DNA from 3 places in the Pantoea jilinensis genome. Region 2 is predicted to be linked to each of the others. Evidence: riboswitches for the same ligand, from Rfam matches in the RefSeq annotation. Region 2 holds a riboswitch; each other region holds the start of a gene.
The links. Region 2 has a riboswitch for thiamine pyrophosphate ahead of tenA (TenA family protein). Riboswitches for the same ligand answer to the same signal wherever they lie in the genome.
Positions count from the first base shown of each region.

Region 1: linked by a shared signal. The riboswitch ahead of thiB (thiamine ABC transporter substrate binding subunit) and the one ahead of tenA (TenA family protein) in region 2 are both predicted to bind thiamine pyrophosphate.
Region 3: linked by a shared signal. The riboswitch ahead of thiM (hydroxyethylthiazole kinase) and the one ahead of tenA (TenA family protein) in region 2 are both predicted to bind thiamine pyrophosphate.

Region 1 is NZ_CP077746.1:3,389,163-3,399,981, reverse strand. It holds gene rapA (RNA polymerase-associated protein RapA) at 1-179, opposite strand, end outside; gene polB (DNA polymerase II) at 333-2,693, opposite strand; gene KTJ90_RS16060 (DedA family protein) at 2,862-3,626, shown strand; gene thiQ (thiamine ABC transporter ATP-binding protein ThiQ) at 3,630-4,331, opposite strand; gene thiP (thiamine/thiamine pyrophosphate ABC transporter permease ThiP) at 4,318-5,925, opposite strand; gene thiB (thiamine ABC transporter substrate binding subunit) at 5,901-6,887, opposite strand; TPP riboswitch at 6,934-7,036, opposite strand; gene sgrR (HTH-type transcriptional regulator SgrR) at 7,072-8,733, opposite strand; gene KTJ90_RS16035 (MFS transporter) at 8,987-10,165, shown strand; gene leuD (3-isopropylmalate dehydratase small subunit) at 10,205-10,810, opposite strand; gene leuC (3-isopropylmalate dehydratase large subunit) at 10,814-10,819, opposite strand, start outside.
Region 2 is NZ_CP077748.1:103,188-114,006, forward strand. It holds gene clcA (H(+)/Cl(-) exchange transporter ClcA) at 1-1,218, opposite strand, end outside; gene KTJ90_RS19965 (YicS family protein) at 1,312-1,620, opposite strand; gene KTJ90_RS19970 (FAD-dependent oxidoreductase) at 1,784-3,010, shown strand; gene KTJ90_RS19975 (sensor domain-containing phosphodiesterase) at 3,162-4,934, shown strand; gene KTJ90_RS19980 (ABC transporter substrate-binding protein) at 4,968-5,903, opposite strand; gene KTJ90_RS19985 (ABC transporter permease) at 5,927-6,682, opposite strand; gene KTJ90_RS19990 (ABC transporter ATP-binding protein) at 6,679-7,419, opposite strand; gene tenA (TenA family protein) at 7,416-8,117, opposite strand; TPP riboswitch at 8,186-8,288, opposite strand; gene KTJ90_RS20000 (6-phospho-beta-glucosidase) at 8,394-9,824, opposite strand; gene ascF (PTS cellobiose/arbutin/salicin transporter subunit IIBC) at 9,860-10,819, opposite strand, start outside.
Region 3 is NZ_CP077746.1:1,378,663-1,389,481, forward strand. It holds gene KTJ90_RS06425 (AbiJ-NTD4 domain-containing protein) at 1-98, shown strand, start outside; gene KTJ90_RS06430 (recombinase family protein) at 684-1,223, opposite strand; TPP riboswitch at 1,400-1,500, shown strand; gene thiM (hydroxyethylthiazole kinase) at 1,535-2,332, shown strand; gene thiD (bifunctional hydroxymethylpyrimidine kinase/phosphomethylpyrimidine kinase) at 2,319-3,119, shown strand; gene KTJ90_RS06445 (GntR family transcriptional regulator) at 3,171-3,857, opposite strand; gene KTJ90_RS06450 (mannitol dehydrogenase family protein) at 3,945-5,405, opposite strand; gene KTJ90_RS06455 (MFS transporter) at 5,473-6,756, opposite strand; gene KTJ90_RS06460 (Zn-dependent oxidoreductase) at 6,837-7,847, opposite strand; gene manD (D-galactonate dehydratase family protein) at 7,858-9,072, opposite strand; gene yegS (lipid kinase YegS) at 9,279-10,178, opposite strand; gene trhP (prephenate-dependent tRNA uridine(34) hydroxylase TrhP) at 10,401-10,819, opposite strand, start outside.

The sequences.
Region 1 (10,819 bases), on a different replicon from region 2:
GTATCACCCGGATTAAAGATGACGCGGGTAACCGGCGAATCGTTGCGGGCGTAAAGGCGGTTTTCTCCCGTAGCGGGGAACAGCAGGGTGATCATACGTGTATCGATCGCCACCACGGTGCCCAGTCCCAGTTCACTTTCCGTATCACTAATCCAGCGCTGACCTAATGTAAAAACCATATATTGTTTGCTCGAATTTTAACGTTTTTAAAGGTGTTCCCAAAGCTCAGGCAATAGCGCTACCACCAGACAACAAGGTCTGGAGCGGGCTTTAAGAGCGGTGAGTTTCAGGAAGGGCGCTATGGTACTGGATGGCAGGGCATTCGTCACCTGTCAAAAAAGCCCCAGTTGCCCGGTAATAAGTGTAGCAAAGTCCCCTTCGACAAAGGGCAGAATCCCCTCCGCGACCGGTTGAAGTTGCTTCGTAACGTAGTGGTCGTAATCCAGCGGCGTACTGCGTGCCTCCAGTGGCTCGGGGCCTGCCGTGGCAATGACGTAACGAATCCGGCCTCCATTCTGATACTGCAATGGCCGGTTTAATTTACGATTCTGCTCATCCGCCAGCCTGGCGGCACGCACGTGCGGGGGCACGTTTCGTTCATATTCTTTTAACGGACGTCGCAGACGCTTTTTGTAGATCAGCTGATCGTCGAGTTCACCCGCCAGCAGCTGCGCGACGGTGGTGCGAATGTAATCCTGCCACGGCTCACGGTGGAAGATACGGTGGTAGAGCTGCTGCTGAAATGCTTTTGCCAGTGGCGTCCAGTCCGTTCGCACCGACTCCAGCCCCTTGAAAACCATGCGTTCACCGGCGGCGTCACGAATCAGTCCGGCATAGCGTTTCTTGCTGCCCTGTTCCGCGCCGCGAATGGTCGGCATCAGAAAACGACAAAAATGATTTTCATACTCCAGCTCGAGTGCGCTGGTCAGCCCGTGGGTCTGCTGCAGGTGGTCGCGCCACCAGGCATTCACTTTCTGCACCAGTTGCTGACCAATCGCGGCGGCCTGCTCTTCACTGTGGGCGGACTTCAGCCAGACAAAAGTGGAGTCGGTGTCGCCATAGATCACGTCATAGCCTTCCGCCTCGATCAGCGCGCGTGTCTGCTGCATGATGGCGTGACCGCGCAGGGTAATTGAGGAGGCGAGGCGCGGATCAAAGAAACGGCAGGCGCTGGTGCCCAGCACACCGTAAAAGGCATTCATGATAATCTTTAGCGCCTGAGACAGCGGCTGGTTTTTCTGCTTTTTCGCCGCTTCACGCCCCAGCCAGATCTGCTCGACGATCGCAGGCAGGCAGTGAGTGTGCCGGGAGAAACGCGCTTCGCGAAAACCTTCGATTGAATCGGCATCATCAGGATGAGCCAGTCCTTCTACCAGACCCACCGGGTCGATCAGGAAGGTGCGGATAATCGACGGATAGAGACTTTTATAATCCAGCACCAGCACCGAGTCATACAGACCAGGGCGCGAATCCATCACATAGCCGCCCGGACTGGCTTCCGGCGCCACATCACCCAGGTTCGGTGCGACAAATCCCGCGCGATGCATCCGGGGAATATAAAGATGACCAAAGGCGGCCACCGAACCGCCGTGGCGATCGACTGCCAGGCCATTCACCGCCGCGCGTTCCAGCAGAAACGGCATTATCGCCGTTTTATGAAAAATGCGCGTCACCAGCTCGCAGTCTTTGAGGTTGTAGCGTGCCAGCGCCGGTTTATCGTTGGCAAAACGCCAGTTGATCTCCTCCATGCGCTGCCAGGGATTATCGATTGCTTTACCTTCACCCAGCAGTTGTTGCGATACCGACTCCAGGCTGAATGAGGGAAAATCCCAGAACGCTGATTTCAGCGCGTCAATGCCATCAATAATCAACCGCCCGCTGGCCTGCGCAAAATAAACGCCGGGCTTAAAGCCATGTTCACGCCACTCCAGCGCGGCCTGCTGGCGACCAAGACGAAGTGGAATGCCGTAACGATCGGCATGCTTTTGCAACACCCGCAGGTCAAACTGCACCACGTTCCAGCCAATCAACACATCCGGATCGTGATCTGCAAACCACTGGTTCAGCGCTTCAAGCAGCTGTGGTCGGCTGTCGAGATAGATCAGCTCGAAATCCAGCGTGCTGGCATCACCGTTGGCCGGGCCGAGCATATAAACCTGACGCTGACCGCAGCCCTCCAGCCCGATGCAGTAGAGCTCGCCATGCTGTGTGGTTTCAATATCCAGCGAGACCCACTTCAGTGGCGGGCGATAGTCGGGATGGGGTTTGAGCCGCGCATTGACCACGCTATCACCGCGCTGCTCGCCCTCAAACCAGACCGGCGCGGTAATAAAACGCTCCATCAGGTAGCGCTCCGGCGGGCGAATATCCGCTTCATACACCGGAATGCCCTGTTCACGCAGCCGTTTTTCAATGCGCTGCAGCTGACGATGCTGCGGGCAGTAGAGGCCAAAAACCGGGCGGCGGCGGAAATCTTTCAGCGCCAGCGACTGAATCCGAAACTGACGTTCATCTTTGAGGAGCTCGCTGACCTGCGCCTGAAATTCTTCGGGAATAAACGCGACAGACTCCTGCACGGGCAGCACCACGCGCTGCGCACCGGCATCAGTGGCGAGCCAGAGGATAATTTCGGTGCCATGCGGGCTGTCGCGCCAGTGGCGGGTGAGCAGAAAACCTGCGCGGGGCATATTCAGATGTTCTCCGGACTCAGTATTTAAGGGGTGAGAAAACGGCTTAAGTATACCATGGATATTTATACAGTTCTCGTCACCGGTTTTGTCAACATTGTCCTACAATTCTTGCCTTGACGCTGTGTGGCTGGCTCTGGACAATCCAGCCTTCTGCTTTTACTTAGGATGATTATGGAAGCCTGGATTCAACAACTGATTACGCAGTCTCTGGAATGGGCTCTGTTTGCCGTTGCGCTGGTGACGTTTCTGGAGTCGCTGGCGCTGGTCGGCCTGTTGCTGCCAGGTACAGTGATGATGGCCAGCCTGGGCGCGCTGATCGGCAGTGGCGAGCTGGGCCTTTACCCGGCCTGGGCCGCGGGTTTTGCGGGCTGCCTGATTGGTGACTGGGTTTCTTACGGTATCGGCTGGAAATTCCAGGGGCCGCTGCACCGCTGGAAGTATCTGCAAAAGTACAAAGGCCTGCTGGATAAAACCGAGCACGCCCTGCATCAGCACAGCATGTTTACGATTCTGGTCGGGCGCTTTGTGGGACCTACGCGTCCGCTGATCCCGCTGGCGGCCGGTATGCTGGAGCTGCCGGTGCGTAAATTTCTGCCGCCGAACCTTATCGGCTGCATCCTCTGGCCACCGCTTTATCTGCTGCCTGGTATTCTGGCAGGCGTGGCGATCGATGTGCCGAAAGCCGCGCAGGGCGGCAGCTTTAAATGGCTGTTACTTGGCGCAGCACTGCTGATATGGCTCGGGGGCTGGTTATGCTGGCGCTGGTGGCGCAGTGGCAAGAGTCGTGACTGGGCGACTGCCTGGCTGCCGCCGGAGCGTTTGCGCTGGGCAGGTCCGCTGGGGCTGGTGATCGCCGTCGCAGCGTTTGTCGGCATTCAGTTCCATCCGATGATGCCGATTTTCCGTCATCTGCTGTGGCAGGTTTTCTTCGCGTAACGCTTAACGGCGCGGGATGCCGAGGACCTCGGCCTCCCGCGTGTCACCCGACAGCAGCTGTCGGGTCTCGCCATCCCAGTAAACCCGTCCATCCACAATCACTACGCTGCGCGGCGCAATCTGCCGGGCATCTTCCAGACTGTGCGACACCATCAGCAGTGTAATGCTGCGCGCTTCGCACACTGAACGCACCAGTTGCAGCATCTCGCCGCGCAACGCGGGATCCAGTGCAGAAAAAGGCTCATCCAGCAGCAGCACCGGACGATCACGCAGCAGACAGCGCGCCAGCGCCACACGCTGTCGCTGTCCGCCCGACAGCTCGCCCGGCAAACGGTTTAGCAGATCGCCTAATCCCACCTGATCGGCCAGTGCAGCCAGTTGCTGACGCTGCTCAGCGCTGAGTTTTAATCCCGGATGCAGCCCCAGCGCCATGTTCTGCTGTACGCTGAGGTGCGGAAACAGATTGTTCTCCTGAAACAGCATCGAAACCGGTCGTCTGGCTGGCACGCTGTGGGTGTGATCCTGCCCGTCAATCATCAGGGTGCCCTGTTTCACCGGCAGGAAACCGGCAATCAGGCTCAGCAGGGTGCTCTTCCCGGCTCCGCTGGGGCCGAGAATGGCGATGCGCTCGCCACGTGTGGCCTTGAGGCTGAAGCGCATCGGCAGATGCTGATAAAGGTAAGTGAGGTTATCAAGAGTCAGCATGGCGGCCTGGTAATTTTTCCATTAGCGTGAACAGCAATAAGCAGAGCAGCAGTAATAGCAGGGCGGTGACCGCGCCATCTGCGCCGCGATAGGCACCAATCTGCTGATAAAGGTAGAACGGCAGTGTGCGGAAGTCAGCGTTGCCAAACAGTGCCACCACGCCGAAATCACCAATCGACAGTACGCAGGCAAAGGCCAGCGCCTGGGCAAGCGGACGTTTCAGCGCCCGCAGCTCGATCAGCCGCAGCCGGTTCCAGCCGTGGATATCCAGCGAATCGCAGAGCCTGCCGTAACGCTCTGCGACATCCCGCATCGGGTTTTCCAGTACTTTCAGCGCATAGGGAATGGCGATCAGCGCATTGGTAAAGATCACCAGCCCTTCTGCCGAATCAGGCAGGCCAATAGTGGCATTGAACAGCAGGAAAAAGCCGGTGGCGAGCACAATGCCTGGCATCGCCAGAATCAGCATGCCGCTGGTGTCGATCAACTGTGCCGCCGCCGGACGCTGGCGCAGACGCAGTTCCCGACTGCTCCACAGCAGCATCATGGTCAGCACCACACAGATCAGACCGGCACCGATGGCGATACGCAATGACGTCAAGGTGGCCTGCCACAGTGCAGGCTGCGCCAGCGCGCCACGCAGTCCGCCGTGCAGACCATCGACGATGACCGCCGCCAGCGGGGGCAGCAGCAGCATCAGCGCCAGCAGAATCAGCAGCGCATCCATCAGCTGTGCTCCACGCGAATCCTGCGGATCACGCCAGCCGTTCAGCTGACTGGTTCCGGCGGGAATCGCCTTGCTGAAACGCTGGCTGAGCAGCACAAGCGTCAGACAGCAGCCGAGCTGGATGAGCGCCAGTAGCGCTGCGCGTCCGGGATCGTAGTCATAACTCAGCGCCTGGAAGATCGCCAGCTCAATGGTAGTGGCCTGCGGACCGCCGCCGAGTGACAGTACGGTGGCAAAGCTGGCGAAACAGAGCATGAAGATCAGCGCACCGGTCGGCAACAGCTGACGCCGCAGCCATGGCCACTCCAGCAGACGAAAATGATGCCAGCCGCGCAGGTCGAGCTGTGCCGCCAGCTGACGCTGTTCCGCCGGAATACTCTCCAGCGCCTGCAGCATCAGGCGGGTCGCCAGCGGCAGGTTAAAGAAGACGTGCGCCAGCAAGATGCCTGGCAGACCATACGGGGAGAAGTGATAACCCATCCCTGCCAGCTGGCACAACTGCGCCAGCCAGCCATTGCGACCATAGACGGTCAGCAGACCGAACACCGCGACCAGCACCGGCAGCACCAGCGTCATGGCGCACAGGCGCAGCAGCAACAGACGACCCGGAAAACGGCGTCGATAGAGCGCCCGCGCCAGCGGCACCGCAGGCAGCAGTGACAGCAGGGCGGAGAGCAGAGCCTGACCGAAAGAGAACGCGATAACGTGATGCAGGTAGTCATCCTGCAGCACGCTACGTAAGTCCGTGTCCGGTGCGGCGCTCCAGAGTGCACCGAACGCCATAAATGCCACGATGGTCAGCAATATCGTGGCGAGCGAACCGGGAATCAGCCAGCGCGGCATCAGCGGCTGACGGCGCGTTGCCACTGGCTAATCCAGCCTGAACGCTGGCTGGCCACCTCTTCCGGTGAGAACTGCAGAGCGGTGGAAGGCACGTTGAGCGCCGCGAAACCTGCTGGCAGCGGCGTATCAATCACCGGATACATCCAGTTGCCGGTGGGGATGGTGCGCTGGAAGTCAGGTGAGACCATAAACTTCATAAACTGCTGTGCCAGCGCCGGCTGTTTGCTGCTGGCTAGCTGCGCGGCAACTTCGACCTGCAGATAATGACCCTCTGCAAAGGGTGCAGCGGCGTAATTCTCTTTCTTCTCTTCGATGATGTGGTAAGCCGGAGAGGTGGTGTAGCTCAGCACCAGATCGCCTTCGCCCTTGAGGAACAGGCCATAGGCTTCACTCCAGCCTTTGGTGACCGTCACGGTTTTCTGCGCCAGCTTTTGCCACGCCTGCGGAGCCTGATCGCCATAGACTTTCTGCATCCAGAGCAGCAGACCTAAGCCGGGCGTGCTGGTTCGGGGATCTTCGTAGATCACCCGCCACTTCTCCGGGCTGTCGACCAGCTCTTTCAGGCTTTTTGGCGGATTTTTCAGCCGGGTTTTGTCATAGACAAACGCGAAGTAGCCATAATCGAACGGCACGAAGGTGGTGTTGTGCCAGCCATCGGGCAGTTTTAATGTCGATGTGTCGACCTGACTTTCGGCAAACAGACCTGTTTTCTGCGCGGCCTGCACCAGATTGTTATCCAGCCCCAGCACCACATCGGCTTTACTGTTTTTGCCTTCCATCCGCACGCGGTTCAGCAGCGACACGCCATCTTCCAGCGTGACGAATTTCAGCTCGCAGTCGCACTGTGCTTCAAAGGCTTTTTTAACCGCCGGGCCAGGGCCCCAGTCGGCGGAGAAGGAGTCGTAGGTGTAGACCGTGAGAACCGGCTTAGCCGCCAGAACGGGGGCGGAGAGTAACAGCAGCACCGGCAGAACTTTGTTTAACACTTTGCGCTCCTTCAGGAGAATAGGGGATGAGTCGCAAAGGATCTGAGCACAGAGGCCTCTCAAATCCCTACGTCGGTATTAACCGAATCAGGTTCGACGGGTCTCTCTCAGCGGCTTGCTTGTGGCAGGCCGCACCCCGTTGAGAACGTCACATTCTAGTCATTTCAGCGCCGGGGCGAAAGCGTCACAGCGCGGGTGGGGCGAACCAGGCCGATTTAAAATCAAACCAGCCCAGCGTATTCATCCGGACGCCGCGCATACTGCGCTGCCCTTCAAGCAACAGCCAGTGATGAAACAGCGGATGCAGGCCGGCTTCGTCGACCAGCTGTTTGCTCCATTCGGCCAGCGGCAGCGCTTTCTCGCGCCAGCGGGCCGCATCGCCGTGCCAGTCGATAGCAAGGCAGTGATGCAGCAGCGGGATCTCATAAAGCTGTGCGAACAGCGAATAATTCAGCGGCAGGGTAAAGTTCACGCTTCCCAACCAGATATCACTCTCCGTTTCGCCCTGATACCAGCTTTCGTAGCTGATCTCACGGGTCTCCAGCGTGACGCCATGCTCTGCCAGCAGCGGACGTAGCGCATTCGCGATGCCTTCATGCTCCACGTGCTGGCTGTACCAGGTCAGCGTCAGATGGGTTAAGTCGGGCGGTTTTTCTACTGGCGTCAGGTCACGGCGATGATGCCAGCGTGGCAGCAGACCATACGCCGGAAACCAGTAGCGCTGATAGCCGACACCAGCGTGATTGAGCAGGGCGATGGGGTTAAACAGGTAGCTGACCCAGCGCCGGACCGCTTCGTTTCGACCCTGCTCTGAACGCTGGTCGAACAAAAGATAGTAGCAGCCTTCTTCAAGGCGGCTCTCCTCCTGAACTTCATCGGTGCTGTCGCCCTGCAGACGGACACCCGCATAGACCAGCTCATCGCTGATGTCGGGCAGTACCCAGATAGAGACATCATCAATCAGCGCGCGAAAACCGAAGTAGTCATCAAACGCTTCGATCTTCAGCTGGCTCTCCTGATTGCGGATCACCCGGTAAGGACCGGTGCCAACTGGCTGGCGAGCAAAGTCGTGCAGCGTCGGCCATTCGCGCGGCAGGATCATCGCACTGACGCTGCCCAGCAGCCAGGGCAAGCCCTCGTCGGGCTGGCTTAAACGGATATCCAGCGTCCAGGGGGCAGGTGAGTCGATTTGCGCAATATGGGAAAAGAGCGGATGGGGGCGCTGACGCTCCAGCGTGGCGAGCACATCCTCCATCTCCAGTTCTCTGCCGTGATGGAAGCGAATCGCCGGACGCAGGAAGAAGCGCCAGTGAAGTGGAGACGTCTGCTGCCAGTGGTGCGCAATATCGGGTTCGATTTCCCCGTTTTCCTCATTTATCCGCGTCAGACCGTTGAAAATCTGTCGGGCAATGTGGGTTTCCGAGCGCCGCAGCGGCGAGCCGGGCAAAAGGTTGAGCAGCGGACGATAGTAGAGCACCCGCAGGATATGCTTGCCCTGCCGGAAACTGCGCCCCAGGTGCGCGCTGATCATCTGCCGCACCTGGTTTTTATCGCCTACCAGCTGGACCAGCTGATCGATGCGATCCTGTTCCAGCAAATCCTCGGCACGCTGCTGCTGCAGGGCCAGGCCCGTGTAGCAGAAGATAAGCTGCGATCGCTTGCCGCGTCCGGCTTCAGCCTGCCAGGTCAGCCAGCCTGCGGCCTGCATCCGGTTGAGCAGATTGCGCATATGGCGGCGCGAGCAGTGCAGCAGATCAGCCAGTTCGCTGAGCGTAATCTCCTGCGTCTGGCCCTGACAGCTCTGCCACAGGCGGATGAACTGCTGCTTCAGACGTGATGAGGACATAAAAGGGGAACTCCCTGTGAAAAGCGCTCTGTTTTTCCTGCCCCATTTTAAGAGCAAACTTTACGCTATGGGAAGAGCGGGAGGCATTCAGCAGTGAATGGCGTTCGACCCTCACTTCGCTGTTCAGCGGAGTGCTTTTCTGAGTAGGGTGCATTTACACCGCCAGCAGATGATCTCTGCTGGCTTTTTTCATGTTGCGCGGTATCGTCTACCCTTCTTTTTTCCCCTCTGTTTGTTCTGTAAGGGATTTCGAATGAAATCGCTGTTATCGCGGCAGCGCCGCATCAACCCGGTTTACCTCGCTTTTATGGTCGCCTCGTTCATGCTGGGCATCGCGGGTGCTCTGCAGGCACCGACGCTCAGCCTGTTTCTGACGCGCGAGGTACAGGCGCGGCCCTTCTGGGTCGGGCTGTTTTTCACCATTAATGCGGTGGCCGGTATCGTAGTGAGTATGCTGGTGGCAAAGCGCTCAGACAGCGTCGGCGATCGTCGTCATATCATTCTTTTCTGCTGCCTGATGGCGCTGGTGAATGCGCTACTGTTTGCCTTTACCCGCGACTATCTGACTCTGATGACACTGGGTGTACTGCTGTCAGCGCTGGCCAGTGTTTCTATGCCGCAGCTGTTTGCGCTGGCACGAGAGTATGCCGATCAGTCGGCGCGTGAAGCAGTGATGTTCAGTTCTGTGATGCGTGCGCAGCTGTCGCTGGCGTGGGTGATTGGGCCGCCGTTATCGTTCGCGCTGGCGCTGAACTACGGCTTTGTGACGCTGTTTATGGTGGCCGCGGTGCTGTTTCTGCTGTGTATTCTTCTGGTCTGGTTTACCCTGCCGTCGGTGCCACGTTCGCAGCCACTGATGCAAAGCGGCGGGCTGCCGTTGAGCGGCTGGCGCGATCGCGATGTGCGTTTGCTGTTCCTCGCCTCGGTGGCGATGTGGACCTGCAACACGATGTATATCATTGATATGCCGCTCTATATCAGCACAACGCTGGGTCTGCCGGAGAAACTGGCCGGTCTGCTGATGGGAACGGCGGCCGGGCTGGAAATCCCGGTGATGCTGCTGGCGGGCCATTACGCGCGTCGCATCGGCAAGCGGCGGTTAATGCTGATCGCGGTGGCTGCGGGCGTCCTGTTTTATCTGGGGCTGGTGCTGTTCAACTCCCGCACCTCGCTGATGGTGTTACAGCTGTTTAATGCGGTGTTTGTCGGGATTATTGCTGGCATAGGGATGCTGTGGTTCCAGGATCTGATGCCAGGACGACCCGGTGCGGCGACCACCATGTTCACCAATTCGATCTCAACGGGCATGATTCTGGCTGGGGTGATTCAGGGAACACTGAGTGAGCGGCTTGGGCATGAGGCGGTTTACTGGCTGGCATTCGGGCTGGCGATAGCGGCGCTGGTGATGTCGGCGCGGGTGCGCGACGTATAAAGAAGAAGGGCGACGGGATGTCGCCCTGCTTTAACGCAATCAGCGCAGGAAGGCGGGCTGATTCTGCTCATACTGCGAAATCGACGCTTCATGCTGCAGCGTCAGGCCGATGCTGTCGAGGCCATTAATCATGCAGTGGCGACGGAAGCTATCGAGTTCAAACGAATAGACTTTGTCGCCTGCCGTCACCGTCTGTGCTTCCAGATCGACTGTGAAGCTGATGCCTGGCTGGGCTGCAACCAGTCTGAACAGCTCATCCACTTCCTCTTCGCTTAATTTCACCGGCAGCAGCTGGTTATTGAAGCTGTTGCCATAAAAGATATCCGCGAAGCTCGGCGCAATCACCACGTGAAAACCGAAATCGGTCAATGCCCAGGGGGCATGCTCACGTGAGGAGCCGCAGCCAAAGTTCTCGCGTGCCAGCAGAATGCTGGTGCCTTTGAACTCCGGCTTGTTCAGCACAAAACCGGGCGTCGGCACCGTACCGGCGTCATCTTCAAAGCGCCAGTCATGGAACAGGTGCTGACCGAAACCGGTGCGGGTTACCTTCTGCAAAAACTGCTTAGGAATGATTGCGTCCGTGTCGACGTTTGCGGCATCCAGCGGCGCAACAATACCGGTATGCTGAGTAAATTTATTCGCCATGACTTAAGC
Region 2 (10,819 bases):
GAGTGGTGCTCTTACCGAAGCCGCGAACAGTGCGCCCATCCCTGCGATAGCAAAAGTACCCGCATCAAGATGGTAAAACGGAAACAGATCCGTCATTGCCACCCCAAATGCTGTACCGAGTAGTGTCCCTAATGCCAGCATCGGGGCAAAGATACCGCCGGGTGCACCTGACCCAAAACAGAGCAGAGTCGTTATCAGCCTGACCAGGAAGATAACCAACAGCAGGGTGAACGGGAAGAGACCATGAACCGCCTGGGGAATCAGTTCAGAACCGCCGCCTGCGCCTGGAGCGAACAGAAGAGCCAGAATGCCGCAACCCCCGCCCAGCAATGCGCCTGCCAGTACCACACGTGCCGTTTTACCCGCGTACAAGCGGGCAAAAAGATCCTGCGTGATGAATATCAGACGGTTAAATAAGACGCCGACCATACCGATAACCATACCCAGTATCAGATAGAGCCACAGCGTCTGCACTGGCGCATCAGCCAGCTTGCCAACGGAGATGACTGCCTGTTCGCCGTTGAAATAGCGAAACACGATGCTCGCCATAATGACGCCGGTAAACACAGCTTTAATCGAAATCAGGTTATAACGAAACTGCGGGCGCATCTCCTCGATGATAAACAGGATGCCCGCCAGCGGTGCATTGAAAGCAGCAGCCAGACCGGCGGCCGCACCGGTAGCCAGCAGCGTATGTCGGGCTTCATTACTGCGCATTCCCAGAATATCAATGACCATGCGTCCTATGTTCCCGCCCAGCTGTACCGTTGGGCCTTCCCGGCCCAGCACCATTCCGGCACCCAGCGTGCCCATGCCGCCAAAGAATTTCACGGGAATGACCCGCCACCACCGCACAGGTCTTAGCTCTTCAAGCGCCCCTTCAATTTCAGGAATGCCCGAGCCACCCGCTTCGGGAGCATAACGTCTGACGAGAAAATAGCCGACCATCGCCAGCAGAGCCGAGATGGCAAAGGCAGTGGCGTAGAGCATCCAGCCTTGTAACTGCCCTGAAGTCAGCGTGTCGGCACGCCACTGCTGGATGGTTTCAACGGCGCGTGCAAATGCCACGCCTGCCAGGCCAACCAGCGAACCGACCAGCGCAGCACAAAACAGCATCGCCAGCGGCGTTTTATCACGATAGAGAAGGGCGCGGAACATCCGGCTACGCGCTGCAATGGAGCGAGGAACATAAACCGGCTGCGGTGATTCTTCGTTCATTAAGACATTCTTGTTTAAACAAACCAGCGTGCCAGTTTACTGAGTGGTAAAGTGAAAACAAACGCCAGGATCAATTTCGCCTGAGGAAAAGTGTTACTCGGTTTGTGGTGGACAAACCACTTGTGCCACGCGTTCGCGATAGGCTGGATTGTCATGATTTTTCAGGGCCTGCACCGCTGCTTTTAATGTTGCCTGATTCTGTTCCATGTTCTGTTTATCGTTGATAAACGTCTGCCGCAATTTTTCATCAGATACGGCGGGCAATATCTGACACTTCTGGCGCAGATCATCCGTTATTTGCTGCTGCCGCAGAGCAAACTTCAGGGTGTCATACGGCGCGGCGACCACAACCAGTGGGCTTAACAGCGGCAGAATAAAAAGTGTATTGCGGATCACGTTCATGATGATCTCCTCACTGCTGAATCAATAATGGCCGTTCAGCAGCTTCGATTGGAATAAATCGCATTGAGTGATTAGTCTGAGCACAGCACCATCAACCGGTGGCGGTCATATCGCCACGGCTGACGCAATAATCATAGCAATACTGGCGCAACAGGGAGCTGATATGCAGCCACATTCCACTGAAATTCTCACCACTGACTGCTGTATTGTGGGTGGTGGTCCTGCGGGATTAATGCTGGGCTATCTTTTTGCCCGCGCGGGACTGCGTGTCATAGTGATCGAAAAGCACGCCGATTTTCTGCACGATTTTCGTGGTGATACCATCCACCCCTCGACGCTGGAAATTATGCATCAGCTCGAACTCCTGGACGCTTTCCTGAGGCTACCGCATCAGCGTGCTGAAAAGCTGGAGGCGGAGATAGCAGGACAGAGCATTACAATGGCTGATTTCTCACGTTTGCCGGTTCAGTGTCGCTTTATTGCCTTTATGCCTCAGTGGGATTTCCTGAACTACATGGCAGAACAGAGCATCCGCTATCCCGGCTTCAGTCTGCTGCAATCAACGTCGTTTGAGTCGCTGAAATATGAGAATGGCACGGTCAGTGGCGTGACGGCTTCTCGTGGGAATCAGCAGCTGCATATCACATGTAAACTGGTGGTCGGTGCCGATGGCCGCCATTCCCGTGTGCGCGAAGCGGCCGGGCTGACGGGACAGGAATTTGGCGCAGCGCGCGATGTTATATGGTTCCGCTTAAGTAAGCAGCCACAGGATCCCGACATTGGGATGGGACATAAAGGACCCCGTCAGAACTTTATCGTTATCGATCGCGGTGATTACTGGCAGTGCGGGCTGACCATTCCGAAAGGAGAGTTTGAAGCGAAACAGGCTGCCGGACTCGACGCGTTTAAAGCAGAGGTTGTGGCACTATCACCTTTTGAAGCGACGCGCATGGCAGAAATCGAGAGCTGGGAGGCGTTTAAGCTGCTGTCGATACGTATTGACCGGCTGGATAAGTGGGCCAGACCCGGCGTGCTCTGTATTGGTGATGCGGCTCATGCCATGTCGCCAATTGGCGGGGTGGGTGTAAATCTGGCGATTCAGGATGCAGTTGCGACGGCCAACCTCCTGACGGAATCCCTGAAGCGGGGTGAACTGCAACTGCGCGATCTGGAAAATGTGCAGAAACGACGTCAGTTCCCTACCGTCGCCACGCAGTTTCTTCAGATTAAAATGAGTCGCAACAAAGCAAATAGAAAACCCTCGGGCAGTAGCAAGATTCCTGCGATTATCCGTCGCCTGCCATTCTTGCGTTTCGTGCTGGGACGCCTGATTGGTCTTGGCTTCAGACCGGAGTCGCCACAGGTTGCGCGCGTGAAAGAAGAGCGTTAAATGGTTTCGACAGCGATCATATATCGTGCGACACTGTTTCGCTGTGAAAGTACTGTCAGATTGAGCCGTTATTTATCTGATAATTGGGCGTTAATTGAGCATTTGTAAGCTAAATTATTTCGATTTTTGCGCCTGCATAAGAGAGGTTTCAGTGCATAACGAGCAAAACGGCAGCGACGTAAAACGTCTTAGTGCAATTAAGGCACTTTTGTCGCCAGATGAAGCACGGGACAAAGTGCTGGAGAGATTTGTTAATCTCGCCAGCCAGGTGCTGGGTATTTCAGGCAGTTTCATTTCGATTGTTGACGACCACAATCAGTATATTAAAGCCTCACGTAACTTTGATCTTAAGCAATCGACCCGCGATGAGTCTCTCTGCCGCCATGTTATTGATGGTGAAGGGCACCTGGTCGTGTATGACACTTTACTGGATGAGCGCTTTGTTACTCACCCGTTTGTTAAAGGCGACCCGCATATTCGCTTTTATGCCGGCGTTTCGCTGCAGAACCTCGACGGTGCCGTGCTGGGCACACTCTGTGTAACTGATACGCAGCCACATCCCTTTGCGGATGACAAACTCGTCACGCTGCGCTCACTGGCTACGCTGGTTTCCTCTTTTCTGGATGCCTGGAATAACGCGGGTTTTGCCGACGTTATTACGCATCTGCCGAATCGTCCCCGCCTGATTCGTGATATTCATCAGCTAACCCTGACCGCGCCTCATAGCCGTTTTCGCCTGATTCTTATCGACTGTCTCGATATCATTCGCGCTTATGAACTTACGCGCGCGGTAGGCGTTGCGCCGATGGAAAAACTCCTGAAGCAGATGGCGCAGGATGTCGCAAACCGGCTCAATCTGCCGGAGAATGAAACACTCTATTCGTTTGCACCTGGCCGTTTCGCCATCGTTCAGCCCTATTCGGATCGGTTTACAGCACACAATATGCCCGACCTGTTTAAAGGCATGAAGGCCGACCTGGCGGAAAATATTACGCTCGATCTGAATGTCTTTACTGGCGAAACAGAGTTTGTTCCGGGCCAGATGAATGCGAATGAAACCATACGTCAGGCCGTGAGCGCGCTGCATGAGGCCATTGATGAAAACATCAATGCAATGTCGTTTGACGAGAGTTACGACTCGCGGCGCACCGATGATTTTATGATCATGAACGATCTGGCTCAGGCGCTGAATAAAGATGAAGAGCTCTATCTGGCCTGGCAGCCTAAAGTGTGCCTCAGAACTGGTAAGACGGTCGGGCTGGAGGCGCTGATTCGCTGGAATCATCCTGAGCGAGGTGAGCTCTTTCCATCCGAATTTATTCCGTTAGCGGGTAAAACCAACCTGATTTCCGATCTGACCAACTGGGTTATCGATCACACCGTTGAACAACTGGCGCGCTGGAATCGCGAATATGATCTGATTCCGGTCTCAATCAACGTCAGTGAGCGCGATTTCGCCAGGCCCGATTTTGCCGATGAGCTGGTGGCTAAACTCGCGGCCGCTCAGTTGCCTAACGCTATCCTGGGCATTGAGTGTCTGGAGAATGAACTGATCACCAAAAGTGATGTGGCGATAAAAGGGCTGGAAGCGCTGAAATCTCACGGTTTTGTGATCTCACTGGATGATTTCGGCACCGGTTACAGCAACATTAGCTATTTGCAGGATATCCCGCTGGATGTGATTAAAATTGACCGGTCACTGATCTCGCGTATGGGTGAGGATGACGCATCGAAAATCATCGTCAGATGCATTATCCAGATGCTGAAAGAGCTGAATTATACCGTGCTGGCTGAAGGCGTCGAAACGGAAGCGACGCTGGGATTACTGAAAACCTACGGTTGCGATCAGATTCAGGGTTACTTCTTCTCAAAACCTCTGCCCGCCAGTGACATTGAACACTGGTTGTTTCAGAAGTCTCATTAATAACCTGCCCGCAGCGCTCGCTGCGGGCGCTTATCACTCACTGCCGATAGCGTAGCGCTGAACCGGCGTGATGCCTTTAATCAGCTTGTTATCAAACAGAAATTGCTCATAAGCCTGATAGCGTGCACGATCCAGTTTTGCCGGATCGGCGGCGAACAGCGGCAGCGTGGCACGCCATGCCTGATGGTTTAGCGGTGTATTCAGCTCAGGATGCTCGCGGGCAAAGATCAGCCAGTTCTCCTCAGGATGCGCCTGCAGCTCCGCATTTCCCTTCTTCAATGCCCGCAGAAACTTCTGAATCTTCTCCGAGTGCGCCTCGTCACGGTTGGCGACGATAATCAGCTCGTCATAAGCGGGAACACCATAATCCTCGACGTTAAGCACCACGGGTTCTTTGCCGGCAAGTTTCAACTCCAGCGCTTCAATATTGCGATAGCCGCCGATAACCGCATCTACCTGGCCGGTCATCAGGGCACTGGTGAGCTGAAAATTAACGTTAATCAATTTGACCTGATCGGCTTTGACGCCGTCATGGGCCAGCATGGTCGCCAGCGTCGCCTGTTCAATACCACTCACTGAATAGCCGATGCGTTTACCTTTTAAATCCGCCGGTTTTTTTACCGTTTTGTCTAACGTCATCAGTGTGTTCAGTGGCGTGTCAATCAACGTGCCGACCCGCATCAGTGGCAATCCCTGATCGGCGAAGAAATGCAGCTGAGGCTGATAGGTAATGGCTAAGTCCGCCTGCTTTGCCGCGACCAGACGTGGCGGCAGGGCCGGATCGGAAGGCGGCACGATATTTACCTCCAGTCCTTCAGCGGCAAACGCGCCGGTCTGCTGCGCCACCATAATTGGCGCGTGATCGGGATTGATATACCAGTCGAGTACCAGCGTCAGTTTTTCCATCGCCTGAACCTGAGTGGTTAAGGTGGCGCTGAAGAGCAGGGTTAACAGGGGCAGTTTAGTCATGGGATTTCTCATTTTAAGGGTCATCAAATTGTCTCAGGAGCCCAGCTAATCAGGCGGCGCAGCAGGCGATCGATAGTCAGCCACAGGGCGAGGGTCATCAGCACCAGAATGAACAGGGCAGCGAAACAGAGGTCGCTCTGCATCCGGGCATTGGCATTCAGCATCACGAAACCCAGCCCTTCCGCTGAGCCGACCCATTCGCCGATAATTGCCCCTATCGGCGCGACGGCCGCCGCCATCCGTAACCCTGAACCCAGCGCAGGCAGCGCCGCTGGCAGCCTGACATGGCGCAGTTGTGCTGAAGGGGAAGCGCCCATAGTGCGAGCCAGGTCAAGGTAGCCGGGCGTAACGCGGCGCAGGCCATCAAAAAAGCTGGAGGTTACCGGGAAGAAGATCACCAGCACGGCCATCGCGACTTTGGCGCTCATGCCAAAGCCAAACCAGAGAACCAGCAGCGGAGCCAGCGCAAATACCGGAATCGCCTGGCTGGTGATCACCAGCGGCATCATCCAGCGCTGTAACCACGGTGAATAGGTCATGCCAAGCGCCAGCACACCACCCAGCAGCACGCCGAGCGCCATGCCGCTGAGGATCTCGGTCAGGGTAATCAGAGTGTGATAGCTGAGATAGTCAGCGTTCTGCCACAGCGCAATAGCGACTGCAGCGGGCGAGGGCAGCAGAAAGGCGGGAATGCAGGTCAGCGTGGCCAGCCACCATGCTGCAATCAGACCGGCAAACAGCGTAATTCCACGACGCAAACGGACGAAACGTGTGCTCATCTGGCTATTCCGCTTAGCTGTTTCAACAGTGCGGCCTGACTTCGTATTAAGCCGGCGTCATCGGCTGCCCTTGGCGGCAGGCCCTGTAGTGGTGGAGAGGCTTCGATTCCCGCCGCACCGATCACCAGCAGGTGATGACTGAGACGACAGGCTTCGGCGGCATCGTGGGTGATCAGCAGCACCGTGTGACCGACCAGCACCTCCGCCGCCAGCATCTGAATCTCATGACGGGTCAATGCATCCAGCGCGGAGAATGGCTCATCCATTAACACAACAGGCTGACGCGTGTAGAGAGTGCGGGCCAGCGCAGCGCGCTGACGCATCCCGCCGGAGAGTATAGCGGGGCGCGCGCGGGCGCTCTGGCTCAGCCCAACCCTTGCCAGCAGATACTGCGCCCAGTCGCGATCGGCTTTCTCGCCTTTCAGCCGACTGGCCAGGCAGACATTTTGCTCAATCGTCAGCCACGGATAGAGCAAATCCTGTTGCCCCATCCAGGCGATGCGTCCGGTCAGCGGAAGGCCATCGCTGCCGCTAATCTGTCCCGAACTGGGTGGCGTAAGACCGGCAATGACACGCATCAGGCTGCTTTTGCCTGCACCGCTGGCACCCAGTAACGCCGTAAATTTACCCCCGGCGATCTCCAGATCAAGCTGACTGAAAAGTTGTTGCTGACCCAGCGTAAGGCTGAGCTGGCGAACTGAAATACCTGGCGGTGTGGCATTGCACAGCTGGCTCATGGTCTGACCCGAAGATAGGCAGCGTGATCTATCCCCATCTGCCAGAATGCCGCTTCCAGCCGGGTCGCAGTGGTGAAAATCTCCGCCAGCCGATCAAAACGTTGTTCTCCGGCGCGCTGCTGAGCCAGCGTTTCAAAAAGTATCAGTGACGAGCCTACCCCGGCCAGATAGGCTTCATCGCCGTAATTTTCAATCCATTCGGCGTAAGGGTTGCCCTCAATGCGCGTCGCAGGATCATCCAGCAAAGTCAGGCCGATTTCAGCGTAACCGGCAACACAGGGCATCAGCGCCGTTATGAGCTCCAGTGCATCGCCGGTGTGACCGGCATCCAGCACATAACGGGTGTAATTGAGCGTTTCCGCTGCTTCGGGTTCACGTGCCATTGTTGCCTCGCTGATGCCCCATTGCTGGCAGTAAGCGAGGTGCAGCGGCAGTTCACCGATAATCGCGTTAAGTGATGCCGTAGCGCGTCGTAGAGCGTCAGGCTCAGAGAGTTTGCTGATCAGCAGACCCCAGGCACGGGCGAAGTGGAGCAGGAAGAGATAATCCTGGGTGAGATAGTGACGGAAGGCGGCAGGAGGCAGCGTACCCTGACCGAGTTGCTGCACAAAATCGTGCCTTACATAGGCGTGCCATTGCGTGCCCGCCTGCTGGCGCAGACGACCATAGAAACCGGTCTCGAAAAGCGGATGTGACATGGGATCTCCATTAAAAGGGAGATCCGGGCATACGGTCTGGAACAGGGGATAGTGCAGGAAATGTGACAGAAAATCTGCCGACCCGTCCCTTCGCTGGCATGACCCAGATCAGGTTCAAAGGGTTCGGCTTTCGCCATCTCAGCCCATGACAGGACACCCCTCGGAGACATTCGTTATACGATAATTAGTGCCTGAGTACAACGCATGCGTCAGTGTTATGCTCAGGCACGTCTGCTAAGCAACAGTACATTCAGATGTGCTTTTTAAGTGACAGTGTCACTCAAGATCTGCGCCATTACTGGCAATCACTTTCTTATACCACCAGAATGATTTTTTTCGCGTACGCGCCAGCGTGCCGTTACCCAGATCGTCGCGGTCTACGTAGACGAAACCGTAGCGCTTGCTCATTTCGCCGGTCGAGGCGGCAACCAGATCGATACAGCCCCAGCTGGTATAACCCATCACCGGCACGCCATCTTCAATGGCGTCGCCCATCGCGCGGATATGTTCACGCAGATAGCTGATGCGGTAATCGTCATTAATCTCGCCATTCGCGTCGACTTCATCGCGTGCGCCCAGGCCATTCTCCACCAGGAAGAGAGGCTTCTGATAGCGGTCATACATCATGTTCATCGTGATACGTAACCCCAGCGGATCGATGCCCCAGCCCCAGTCACTGCGTGGCACATGGGGATTAGTCAGGGATTTCACCACGTTGGCGGCGCTACTGTTCTGCTCGTTCATCTCTGCCGACGCGCAGCGTGAGGCGTAGTAACTGAATGAGACAAAATCGACGCTGTTTTTCAGAATGTCGGCATCACCGTCAGCGATCTCCAGCGTCACACCTTTTTCACGGAACACGCGGGCAGCGTAAGCCGGATAGGCACCGCGCGCCTGTACATCTATAAAAAAGAGGTTTTCGCGGTCTTTCTCCAGTGCAGCCCAGACATCTTCCGGTTTGCTCGACCAGGGATAGAAATTGCCGCCGGCCAGCATGCAGCCGACCTGATTGACCGGATTCACTTCATGCGCGATTCGCGTAACCAGCGCGCTGGCAACCAGTTCATGATGTGCCGCCTGATATTTTACCTGGTCTCTATTCTCGCCGGGTTCAAAGACCAGGCCAGCCCCGGAAAACGGACTGTGCAGCAGGATATTGATCTCGTTGAAGGTCAGCCAGTATTTCACCAGTCCATCAAACGCCTCGAAACAGCTTCGTGCGTAACGGGCAAAAAAATCGACCATTTTGCGATTGCGCCATGAGCCATATTCCGTGACCAGATGCATCGGGACATCAAAATGGCAAAGCGTGACCAGCGGTTCGATATTGTATTTCCGGCACTCTTCGAAGACCGCACGATAAAACGCAATGCCTTCCGGATTAGGCGTCAGTTCGTCACCGTTAGGATAGAGCCGGCTCCAGGCAATTGAGGTGCGGAACACGCTGAACCCCATTTCGGCCATCAGCGCAATATCTTCCGGATAGCGGTGATAGAAATCGATAGCGTCATGACTGGGGTAGAACTCGTCGTCACGCAGGGCAAAACGTTTTTCCAGACCCAGTTTAACCGGCATCCGGTTTGGGCCATGGGGGATCATATCGACGGTGGTTAAGCCCTTTCCGCCCTCACGAAAACCACCTTCACTCTGGTTAGCGGCCAGCGCGCCGCCCCATAAAAACCCTTGCGGGAACCTTGAATCAGACATGCAATCCTCTTTTTTGGGTCAGCCTGACCCTTTTCCTAATGGCTATTGATCGCGTTAGCGCGTTCGGTAGCAGGCGCAGGTTGCGCAGCGCTTTCGGGTTCTGTCTCAGGAATATCCTCGAAGCCTAACAGTAGCGTCAGCACGAATGACAACACCACCGAGAGCACCATGACCGCACCGACCCAGACAATACTCATGGGATTGGTGGGATCGAAGAACTGTACGCTGGTAAAGAGGCCGGGTGAGGCCATAGAGTGGCTGGCCAGCCCGCCAATGCCCGCAACCGCGCCACAGATAAAACCACTGATCAGACAGGCGATCAGTGGGCGTTTCAGGCGCACTGCAACGCCATACAGCGCCGGTTCTGAAATCCCTGCGATAATGGCTGATGCCGCTGCCGCCAGTGCGGTCTGGCGCAGTTCACGGTTTTTAGTGCGGAACGCCACCGCCAGCGACGATCCGCCCAGCGACAGATTGGCGCCGATCTCTGACGGCATCACCATGCCTTCTTTGCCGGTTTCGGCAATGGTCTGGATAATGGTTGGTGTGAAAACCCGGTGCATACCGGTCATCACCAGCAGCGGCCAGATAGCGCCCATAATCGCAACAGAAAGCCAGCCAAGATAACCATGCACGGTGTAGACCAGCGCGGAGATGCCGCTGCCGATCCAGATACCAATCGGGCCAATCAGCACAATCGCAATGGGTGCTGCAATCAGCACAATCAGCATCGGTTTCAGGAAGTTTTTAGTGACCGCAGGGGTGATGCGATCCACGCCTCGCTCAATGTGTGACAGGATCCACGTCATCACCAGCGCCGGGATCACCGTATAGGTATATTTCACCGCGGTGACCGGAATGAAAGCGAACTCGACCGGCTGGCCCTGCGCCGCTTTTGCCATCAGCTCAACAAAATTGGGATGGACCAGAACGCCGGCAATGGCAATCGCCAGCGACATATTAGTTTTGAACTTCAGCGCCGCTGAGGCGGCAAC
Region 3 (10,819 bases), on a different replicon from region 2:
GTGAGGATAGCGTTACTCCAACATTAGAAGATGCAAGGTTTATGCTTATTACTTGTAGCGCGTTCAATAACTATCTACTTGCTAAGATAGGTTCCTAACAATACATGTTGACGCTAGGCAATATCTCGCTTCAGCGTCAACAGTAGATTTTTCACCGTCAGGTGGAACGGAGGACAGGGCAGAAGAATCTATATATCGATACCCGCTTCGCTCCTGTGTATCGTGGGGTGTCATATCAACCCCAATCATATAACGCAGCAAAGCTGCGAGAATAGTCACTGTGTTCATTCTCCATTCCCTCATTCACCAGCTATTCGCTGGCTCATTCAGGGTGACATACGTCACGGAGAATACGCCTTAATACAACCTGTCTCGCCGTAGGCGTTATAGAATGACAAACAATAGGATATACAGGGGGAATGATTTTCAGGAGGGAGGAATAACATATATGGAATGTATATGAAAGGAGAGGGGAGAGTAGGGACAATGGCTTATTTTACTCTGACTAACAAATGCTATCATAGAGAACGCAGCAGAGCTGCAAAGGTCAACAGAAACGCACCAATCCCCCTCACAGCTGGGGCTGTTCGTTAGCTTGTACATTCCAGAGGGTAGTTGTTATTCACTGTTCCTGACTAACGTTCTGTTTCCCCCTGAGATCTCTTTAAATACTACCGCCGAAATTAATTTAATACTTTGTGCACGGTAGTGCGTGAGATAGAAAGCTCCTTACTAATAGCTAGATTATTCATTCCCCCTTCATATAGCTCACGTATACGTGTATGAAGAGCTTCATCAGGCTTAGGGCCAAACACTACGCCTCTCTCCTTAGCAGCCTTCTTGCCCTCATTGGTACGCTCTAATATACGCTTACGCTCAAACTCTCCTACAGCTGCAATCACTGTATATATAACACGTCCAATGTCAGAGTTAATATCTGTCTGCCCTAAGTCCATACACACTAAGCCCACGCCTTTTGCCTTCAGCTCATCAGCAATAGACAGAGCATCACGTGTATTACGTGCTAAGCGGTCTAGCTTCATCACAACAACAGTATCGCCTTCTTGCACATCAGCAAGCAGACGTACTAGCTCAGGCCTCTGTGCATTCTTACCAGAGATGTTTTCCTGATACACACGCTCACAGCCCAGCTCAGTGAGAGCAGCTACCTGTATCCCTGTGTTCTGCTCCTGTGTACTAACACGTGCATATCCGTATTTCATTTCACTCACTCCAGCCTGTTATCAAGATGTACATAGTGATTGAGTGTCCATAGTTTTACAAAACTGTGACATTCCCTTTCAGCGTAATCAATGCGGTCAGGCATCAGGACTCAGGCTTGTGCAAACAAGCCCCTTCCCGTAAGCTACTGATATACACAAGATGAAGTAAATAACATCTATACGACTCGGGGTGCCGCTTTCCACACGGAAAGGGCTGAGAAAAACCCGCTGACCTGAACTGGATAATGCCAGCGTAGGGAAGTCTGATGCCTGACCGCATTCGCCTTCTTGTTCGCCGGTTGGGAGCTACGATGACACATCAATCTCAACACCTTTCTGCCGCGCACTTCGCGCCCATCCTGCACACTTTCCGCCGTCAGTCACCGCTGGTGCACTGCATGACCAATGACGTGGTTCAGAACTTCACCGCCAATGTACTGCTGGCACTTAATGCCTCACCGGCGATGGTGATCGATCCGGAAGAAGCCGCAGAGTTCAGTGAATTGGCCGATGCGCTGCTGATTAATGTGGGCACGTTAACCCGCGAACGGCAGCAGGCGATGCAGGCTGCCATCACTGCCGCTAATCTGGCGGGCACACCCTGGACACTCGATCCGGTTGCGGTCGGCGCGCTGACGCTGCGCAGTGACTTCTGTCAGCAGTTATTGAGTCAGCAACCGGCGGTGATCCGCGGCAATGCATCAGAGATTCTGGCGCTGGCACAGCAGGCCAGTGGCGGGCGGGGCGTTGATACACTGCATCAGGCGGATGCGGCAATTGATGCAGCACAGCAACTCGCTGAGACCTGGAAAACGCTGGTGATCGTCACCGGTGAAGTGGACTACGCCACGGATGGTCAGCGGATCCTCGCCATAAGCGGTGGCAGCCCGTTAATGACACGGGTGGTGGGCACCGGCTGTGCACTCTCCGCCGTGGTAGCGGGCTTCAGCAGTCTGCCTGGTGATCGTCTAATGAATGTCGCTGCCGCCTGTCAGTTCATGGCTCTGGCGGGGGAAAAGGCAGCGGCGCAGGCTGCCGGGCCGGGCAGTTTTGCCACCGCGTTTATTGATGCCCTCTGGACGCTGGAGGTGGGCAATGAAGCGCATTAATGCCCTGACGATTGCCGGTACCGATCCCAGCGGCGGGGCAGGCATTCAGGCCGATCTGAAAACCTTCTCGGCTCTGGGCGCCTATGGCACCAGCGTCATAACCGCGCTGGTGGCACAAAACACGCAAGGCGTGCAGTCTGTTTACCGGATTGCACCTGAGTTTGTTGCCGCCCAGCTCGATTCGGTGCTGAGTGATGTGCGCATCGACAGCGCAAAAATTGGCATGCTGTCAGAAACGGCTATCGTAGAGCAGGTTGCTGCCCGGCTGAGAAAGGCAGATATCCCGTTTGTGGTACTGGATACCGTGATGGTCGCAAAAAGTGGCGATGCGCTGCTCTCGCCAGACGCCGTGGCCAGCGTACGTGAGCTGTTATTGCCGCAGGTCTCGTTGATCACACCGAATCTGCCGGAAGCGGCGGCGTTGCTCAACTGTGCTGTCGCCAGCGATGAGGCGGAGATGCGCGAGCAAGGACGGGCATTGCTGGCGCTGGGCTGTCAGGCTGTGCTGATGAAAGGCGGACATCTTACGGCGGCAGAGAGCCCGGACTGGCTGATCACGCATTCCACTGAGCAGCGATTCAGCACGTCTCGCGTCAACACCCGTCACACCCATGGCACCGGCTGCACGCTGTCGGCCGCCTTAGCCGCGTTGCGTCCGCGTCATGCTGACTGGGCAGAGACGATTGGGGAAGCCAAAAACTGGTTACAACAGGCGTTGTTAATGGCAGATACGCTGGAGGTCGGGAAGGGCATCGGGCCGGTTCACCATTTTCATCAATGGTGGTGACGGCGAAGACCCGCACCGGCCTGAAATTCAGGCGGTGCGGGTGATGAGCGATTAGGGTGCTTCAAACCAGGCGCTGTTACGCTCGGCAATGGGAGTGATTGAGAAGATCATCTCCTGCAGGTGGCGACGCATCGCCGCTTCGGCGGCATTGTCGTCATGGCCCTTGAGCGCGGCAAAAATCTCTTCATGCTGCTCAATCAGCTTTTCTGGCGGCGAGACTTCACTCAGCGTCAGAAAGCGCACGCGGTCCATTGCCGCTTTGATGTTCTCCACCGTCTCCCAGGCCAGCTTGCAGTCGATACTTTCAGCGATCAGGCGATGAAACTCATCGTCCAGCGTAAGAAAAGCCTGGCTGTCATGGCGCTCAGCAGCCATGCGCTGCAGCTGCAGGTTATGTTCCAGCGCCATCAGCGACGAATCGTCTATCTCCAGCGCCGCGCGACGAACCACCGAGACTTCCACCGCCTCACGGATAAAGCGACCATCTGCTACCCGCTTAGCGGAGATTTTGCGCACAAAAGTACCGCGCTGCGGCAATACCTGTACCAGTCCGGCTTCAGCCAGCTTGATGAACGCTTCGCGCACCGGCTGGCGTGAGACGTTGAAGCGCGCAGACACTTCCTTTTCAGAAAGTAGCGAGCCTGGCTGAATTGCGCAGGTGACAATATCTTTGCGCAGATACCGGTAAATCTGCTGATTTACCGGTTCGCTGGTCGTAATGGTATAGGCGATCGACATGCAGCAATATCCATATTACGGCTGGCAAAAGCCAGCGCGATGGGAAAGTGCCAGTCTAATCAGCGCGCTGCGTCTGCGCCAGCCCTTTTAGCTGCGGTTGAGAGACTGATGCACCGTCGCGCGCGCGCCCTGAGCGGCCAGTTTGTTATACCAGGCGGTCAGTCGGCCGACCACATCGGCATTCTGCGCCAGATCGTCGCCAAACACTTCGCGCATGGAGAGTAACGCCCGTACACGCGCTTCACCCTCTTCGCTGCTGGCGACGCATTCTGCCAGTTGCGCTTTCATCGGATCACGAATCTCAATCGGCTGACCCTTCTCATCAATGCCGCCGACATAGCGCATCCAGCCCGCCACGCCCAGCAACAGCAGGTCGCAGTCGCTGCCGCGCTGCAGGTGCCAGCGCAGGCTATCAAGCATGCGTTGTGGCAGCTTCTGGGTGCCGTCAGTGGCAATCTGTCCGGTGCGATGTTTAATCGCGCGGTTTTCATAACGGGCAATCAGCGAATCGGCGTATGCATTGAGATCCACGCCCTGAGTGCGCAGCGTCGGGGCTTGCTCATCCACCATCAGTGAACGGGCGGCGGCGCGGAAATGAGGATCGGCCATGCAGTCGCTGATGTACTCATAACCGGCCAGGAAGCCAAGATAGGCCAGGAAAGAGTGGCTGCCATTCAACATCCGCAGTTTCATCTCTTCATAGGGCAGGACATCGCTGACCAGCTCTGCGCCTGCTTTTTCCCACGCCGGACGACCATTAACGAAGTTATCTTCGATCACCCACTGGAAGAAGGGTTCCGCTTCAACCGCAACGGGATCGCTGCAACCCAGGCGCGCGTTCAGCGCGGCAAATGCCGCATCGGTCATGGCCGGAACAATGCGATCCACCATGGTGGAGGGGAAGGTGATGTGCTGCTGAATGTAGTCTGCCAGCGCCGGATCCTGATACTGTGCCAGCTGCACAATCACATTACGGATGACGTGACCATTTTCCGGCATGTTGTCGCAGGACATTACGCTGAACGCAGGCAGATCCTGCTTCCGCCGGCGGCGAATCGCGGCCAGAATCAGACCCGGCAGCGAGCGAGGCGAGTCTGGATTCTGCAGATCGTGCACGATGTCAGGATGATCGGGGTTTAAATTTCCACTGGCGGGCTGATGGCAATAGCCTTTCTCGGTGACGGTCATAGAGACAATGGCCACCTCTGGCTGACTCATTGCGTTGATCACCGCCTCAATCCCATCACTTTTGCCGTGCAGCGCCTGAGTAATCACGCCAATGACCCGGGTTTGCAGTGAGTCATCGGCCATCTCTGTCAGGGTATAGAGCAGATTTTGCTCACGCAGAGCCTGAATCAGATCGCCGCTGTTGAGGTTAACTTCGCAGTAGCCCCAGTCACTGCCCTGTTCAGCCAGCTTATCGCTGCAGAGTGCCTGATGCGCGCGGTGAAACGCACCAAAACCAATATGTACCATGCGAGTCTTTAAATTGCTGCGGTCGTAAGTGGGGCGCTGGACCTCAGCGGGCAGGCGATCAATCTGTAACATACTCCGTCCTTATGGCAAACGGGGCGCATGGCGCCCCGAAATCATCGTTCTGTTAGCGGAACAACACTCAGACCGAAACCGGTTTATCCTGGGATTTCGGACTGCGAATCACGAACAGCACCAGGAAAGCCCCCAGCGCGGCGACACAACCCGCCAGTACAAAGGCGCTATCGAATTTACCGGTGTGCTGGACAATAAAGCCGGTGACGATCGGCCCGATGATGCCGGAGAGGCTACCCACCAGATGGATAAAGCCGCTGATGCTGCCGATACGACTCTTGTGTACCACATCCTGAATAATCGCCCAGTAGATCGCGCCGGTGATATAGAGAAAGAAAATCGACACCGACATCATCATAACGGCGGGAACCACTTCTTTTATCGTACCCGCCAGTGCCACACAAATTGCGGCTGCCAGCAGTGAGACCACCAGCACAATTTTACGGGACAACAACAGTTTGCCTGTGATATTGAAGATTTTATCGGAGATCCAGCCACCCAGCGCCAGACCAACGAATCCGACTATCCACGGGATCATGGTGGTGATGCTCATGGATTTGATATCCAGGCCGTGCGCCTGCACCAGATAGGCCGGGAACCAGCTCAGGAAGAAGAACAGGATGTAGTTGTAGCAGAAGAAGGCAAACGCCGTGACCAGGATAATCGGCTGGCGCAGGTAGTAGCCAAACGGATGCGCCGTTTCAGCCAGGTCAACCTCATCATTCGGATTGGTGGCTTTCAGGCGATCAATCAGCAGACGCTCTTTTTCGGTGACAATTTTGCTTTTTGCCGGGTTATCAGCGGCAAAGAAGAGCCAGAACGCCATCCAGACCAGACCGATACAGCAGACGATCACAAACGCCGGACGCCATCCATAGGCCAGAGCAAGATAGCCAATGATCGGGCCGGCGACGGCGCCACCCAAAGGTGAGCCGGCACTCAGTAAGCCCATCGCTGTTGCGGCCTGTTTTTTCGGGAACCAGCCGTTAATGGCTTTGTTGGCTGAGGAGCAGATTGGGCCTTCCGCCATGCCGAATAGCACACGCAGAATCAGCAGCGACCAGAAGCCGGTCGCCAGTGCGGTCATGCCGCAGAAAATGGACCAGGCACCCACCGCCACGGCCAGCACGATTTTCGGGCCAAAGCGGTCAGTGGCGAGGCCGCCGACAAAGTTAAACAGGGCATAGCCGAAAAAGAAGCTGCCGAATATCATGCCGAACTGCTCAGCATTGATCGCCAGATCTTTCTCCACCAGCGGCACCGTCAGTGAGAGGGCAACACGATCGAGGTAGTTGATCATGTAAACCAGGAAGAGCAGCAAAACGAGGGTCCAGCGCAGATTCTTGAACATACAAACTCCGTGATCTGTTTTCTTTTTTAATCAGGCCGGCGGGTACGCACCGGCGAAGGAGACCTGGTGTTCAGCGGGAATTAACCCATTTGCAGGATCACTTTGCAGCAGGTGCGCGGATCTTTTTCGAACAGGGTCATCGCGCGTTCAATCTCCTGCAGCGGGAAGTAGTGCGTCACGAGTTTCTCTGGCTGGATCAAGCCTTTTTCCATCCACGCGATCACCTGTGGAAAGCGGTTGCTGTTGAGACGCGAGGTAAACAGCGACAGCTCTTTGCTGGTCAGGCTCTGCTGAGTAATGCTGCACGGTTCGCCGGAGAAGCCCAGCAGACCGATACGCGCGGCCGGTGAGGCGAGCGCGGCGGCTTCTGCCAGAATAGCGGGATGGCAGGCGGCGTCGATAATCAGCGTGGGCTGGACGCCCTCAAGCTGTGCTGCCAGTGGGATTTCGCTGTTATCGAACAGCTGATCGGCACCACTCTCTTCAGCCAGCGCCAGGCGTTCCGGCAGACGATCCACTACCATCACTTTTTTCACTTTATAGACGTTTTTCAGCACCTGAATCGCGGTAAGCCCCATTGGTCCGGCGCCATAAATCAGGGCGACATCGTCTGGCTGCGGCTTAAGAAACGCCGTGATGTTGGCTGCGATGGTAAAGGGCTCAACCAGGCTGGCAAGCTTGTCGGGGATGGCGTCCGGCAACTCCCAGGCATTTTTTGCCGGGGCCAGCGCATAGTCGCTGAAGCCGCCGTCGCGATGCACGCCAATCACCTGCAGTGTGGTACAGACATTGGGGCGGCCTACCGAGCAGGGATAGCAGCTGCCGCAGCTCACCACCGGATCGACCGCCACGCGCTGACCCAGTCGGGCCGCATCGACTCCCGCACCTACCGCATCAATCACACCAAAAAATTCATGGCCAATCACGCGCGGATATTTCGCGAACGGGTTATGGCCGTGCCAGATATGCACATCCGAACCGCAGATACTGGCATAGGCCACTTTGACCCGGACTTCACCTGCCGCCGGTTGTGGCAGTGGACGTTCAGCTATCACCAGTTCGCCTGGCTGTTCAATAACAACACTTTTCATGAGCTTCTCCTTACCAGTTCCACAGGGTGCCATCTTCAAGACGGGCGACCGGCAGATAGGCAGGTTCATAGGGATATTTCGCAGCCAGTTTCTCGTTGAACTCTATGCCAAGGCCCGGTTTGTCGCCGGGATGCATATAGCCCTGATCAAAGGTCCAGTTTGCGTCAAATAGCTCCATCATCTGTTCAGAGAAGCCCATGTACTCCTGCACGCCGAAGTTCGGCACCCAGAGGTCAAAGTGCAGTGCCGCCGCCATGCAAATCGGGGAGAGATCTGAAGGACCGTGGGAGCCGGTGCGCACCTGATAGAGCGAGGCAAAATCAGCGATACGTCGCATACCGGTAATGCCGCCCGCATGTGTGATGGTGGTGCGGATGTAGTCGATCAGCTGCTCTTCAATCAGCTGCTTACAATCCCAGATGCTGTTAAACACTTCGCCCACCGCAACCGGCGTGACGGTGTGCTGGCGGATCAGACGGAAGCATTCCTGGTTTTCGGCGGGTGTCGGATCTTCCATCCAGAACAGGCGATAATCTTCCACACTTTTACCAAAACGCGCGGCTTCAATTGGCGTCAGGCGATGGTGCATGTCATGCAGCAGATGCTCATCGAAACCAAATTTGTCGCGGATAGCCGCAAAGAGTTTCGGTGTGAAATCGAGGTATTTCTCGGTTGACCAGAACTGCTCTTCCGGCCAGTGACCTTTGGTTGCTGGCTCGTAAGCCAGGCCTTTGCCTTTTGCCATCCCGTAAGTGGTTTTCATGCCCGGCACGCCGCACTGGGCGCGAATCGCTTTGAAGCCCAGCTCTTTGTGTTTCGCGTAGTCATCCATCACTTCATCAATGGAATGGCCGGTGGTGTGGCAATAGACCATAACGCCAGTGCGTGAGGCACCACCCAGCAACTGGTAAAGCGGCATATTGGCAGCTTTACCTTTGATATCCCACAGTGCCATATCGACCGCAGAGATAGCGGACATGGTCACCGGACCGCGACGCCAGTAAGCGCCTTTGTAGAAGTATTGCCAGATATCTTCGATCTGATGGGCATCGCGGCCTATCAGCTGCGGACAGATGTGATCTTTCAGGTAGGAGGCGACCGGTAATTCACGGCCATTCAGCGTGGCGTCGCCAATGCCGGTCAGCCCCTGATCCGTGGTGATTTTTAGAGTGACAAAGTTTCTGCCTGCGCAGGTTACAAATACTTCCGCCTTAACAATTTTCATCCTGGTGCCTTTCAGTCAGCGTTCAATGATGAAAAAGTACGCACTTTAATACTACCATACAAGTTGGTCTGACAGAGTTGTGAACCCAGTCACAGAGTGTTTTCAGGGGTACCCAGGCGCGGCAAACAGGGGAATGAAAGAGGCGTTTTTTACAAACAGAGATTCAGACCGGCATTAAAAGGGGGCTTTCGCCCCCTGAATCAGGCTCAGGAAAGGAGTTCACACTGTGGTGGCAGGCGACAGCTTAATGCGCCCGCCATCACCTCAATCACGAATTCCCGTCCTGAAAGCGGCTCGCCATCAAGGTTAAAGGTCATTTCATGCGGAGAACGGATGGTCAGTGACTCCAGCTGTGCGGTGACGATGCCCGGATTGTCGTCGTCGCCCGTCAGCGAGTGCAACAGGGTCGGCAGCAGCTCCTGTGCGGTGACAATGCTGACGTCCAGCCGGCCATCGTTAATCAGGGCCGAAGGGCAGAGTCGCTGACCACCGCCCGCCTGACGTCCATTACCAATGCCAATGACCAGCGCATCACCCTGCCAGTTGAAATCGGGACCGCTGATCTCGCAGGTGTCAGGTTTCAGCGTATCCATGCGCATCAGGCCGTGAATAAAATAGGAAACACCGCCCAGTGCCGACTTCAGCTTTTCCGGGGTTTCCGTGGTGATACGGGTGCCAAATCCACCCGTCGCCATGTTAATGAAGTAGTGATCCTGGTTCACTCTGGCCAGGTCGATGGTGCTGGCTTTGCCCTGGATCGCCAGGCGCAATGCCGGTTCCATCTCTTCCGGGATGCCCACGCTGGTGGCAAAATCATTGGCCGTTCCCAGCGGCAGGATGCCCAGCACCGGGCGATGATCGGCATTCGATGCCGCCAGCGCCGTCGCGATTTCGTTGATGGTGCCATCGCCACCACCTGCGACCACCGTCTCCGCCTGCAGCGCAATCGCCTCTTTGACGTACCTGTCGCCATCACCTTTTTCAAAAGTGACACGCACCGCAATATCGAAGCCTTCTTCACGAAGGGCAGTAATGGCTTCGCGCAGATCATCATTGCCCGCGCCTTTCCCATTCAGAATGAGTAGCGTTAGCGGTTTATTATCCATTTTGCGTTCCTTGGAGATCTACAGAGTAAGAAGGGGAATTTATAACATAGCTGCCAGCAGTAAATAATTGGCGAAAGAGAGAAAAAAGAAAACCCGCACGGGGGAGCCGGGCGGGTAAATGAGGTGGTTCCAGGTAAATCTGCCGTTTGTTGTTACTCATTAGCAGCAGGCAGGACTATAAAGCAGCGCTGAACAGGGGTCTGTGATCCTGTTCTGATTTCCTCAAAATGTTTCCGTTGGTAAACGATTATGTGGATCCCGGGTATCTTCACCATGATCGAAGTTGCGCAGCAGCAGTGCAAAACGCAGATCGACTTCCTGCGGCACCCGCAACCAGACACGATGGCCATCGCCCGGCGCAACCTCTGTGGGTTCGCCGCGCGCGTTCTGCAGCGCATCAAGCTGACAATTCAGGTTTCCTTCGGGCGTCATGATCTCCACGCTGTCGTGCAGCATAAACTTGTTCTTCACCGCCACTTCAGCCCACTCATTCCGACGCTCGCCGGTAAATTCGCCGACAAATTGCTGGCGATCGGACACGGAAAAACCCTGCTGATAATTCTGATAACTGTCATGAGTGTGGCGGCGCAGGAAGCCTTCGGTATAGCCGCGATGGGCCAGGCCTTCCAGCGTTAACAGCA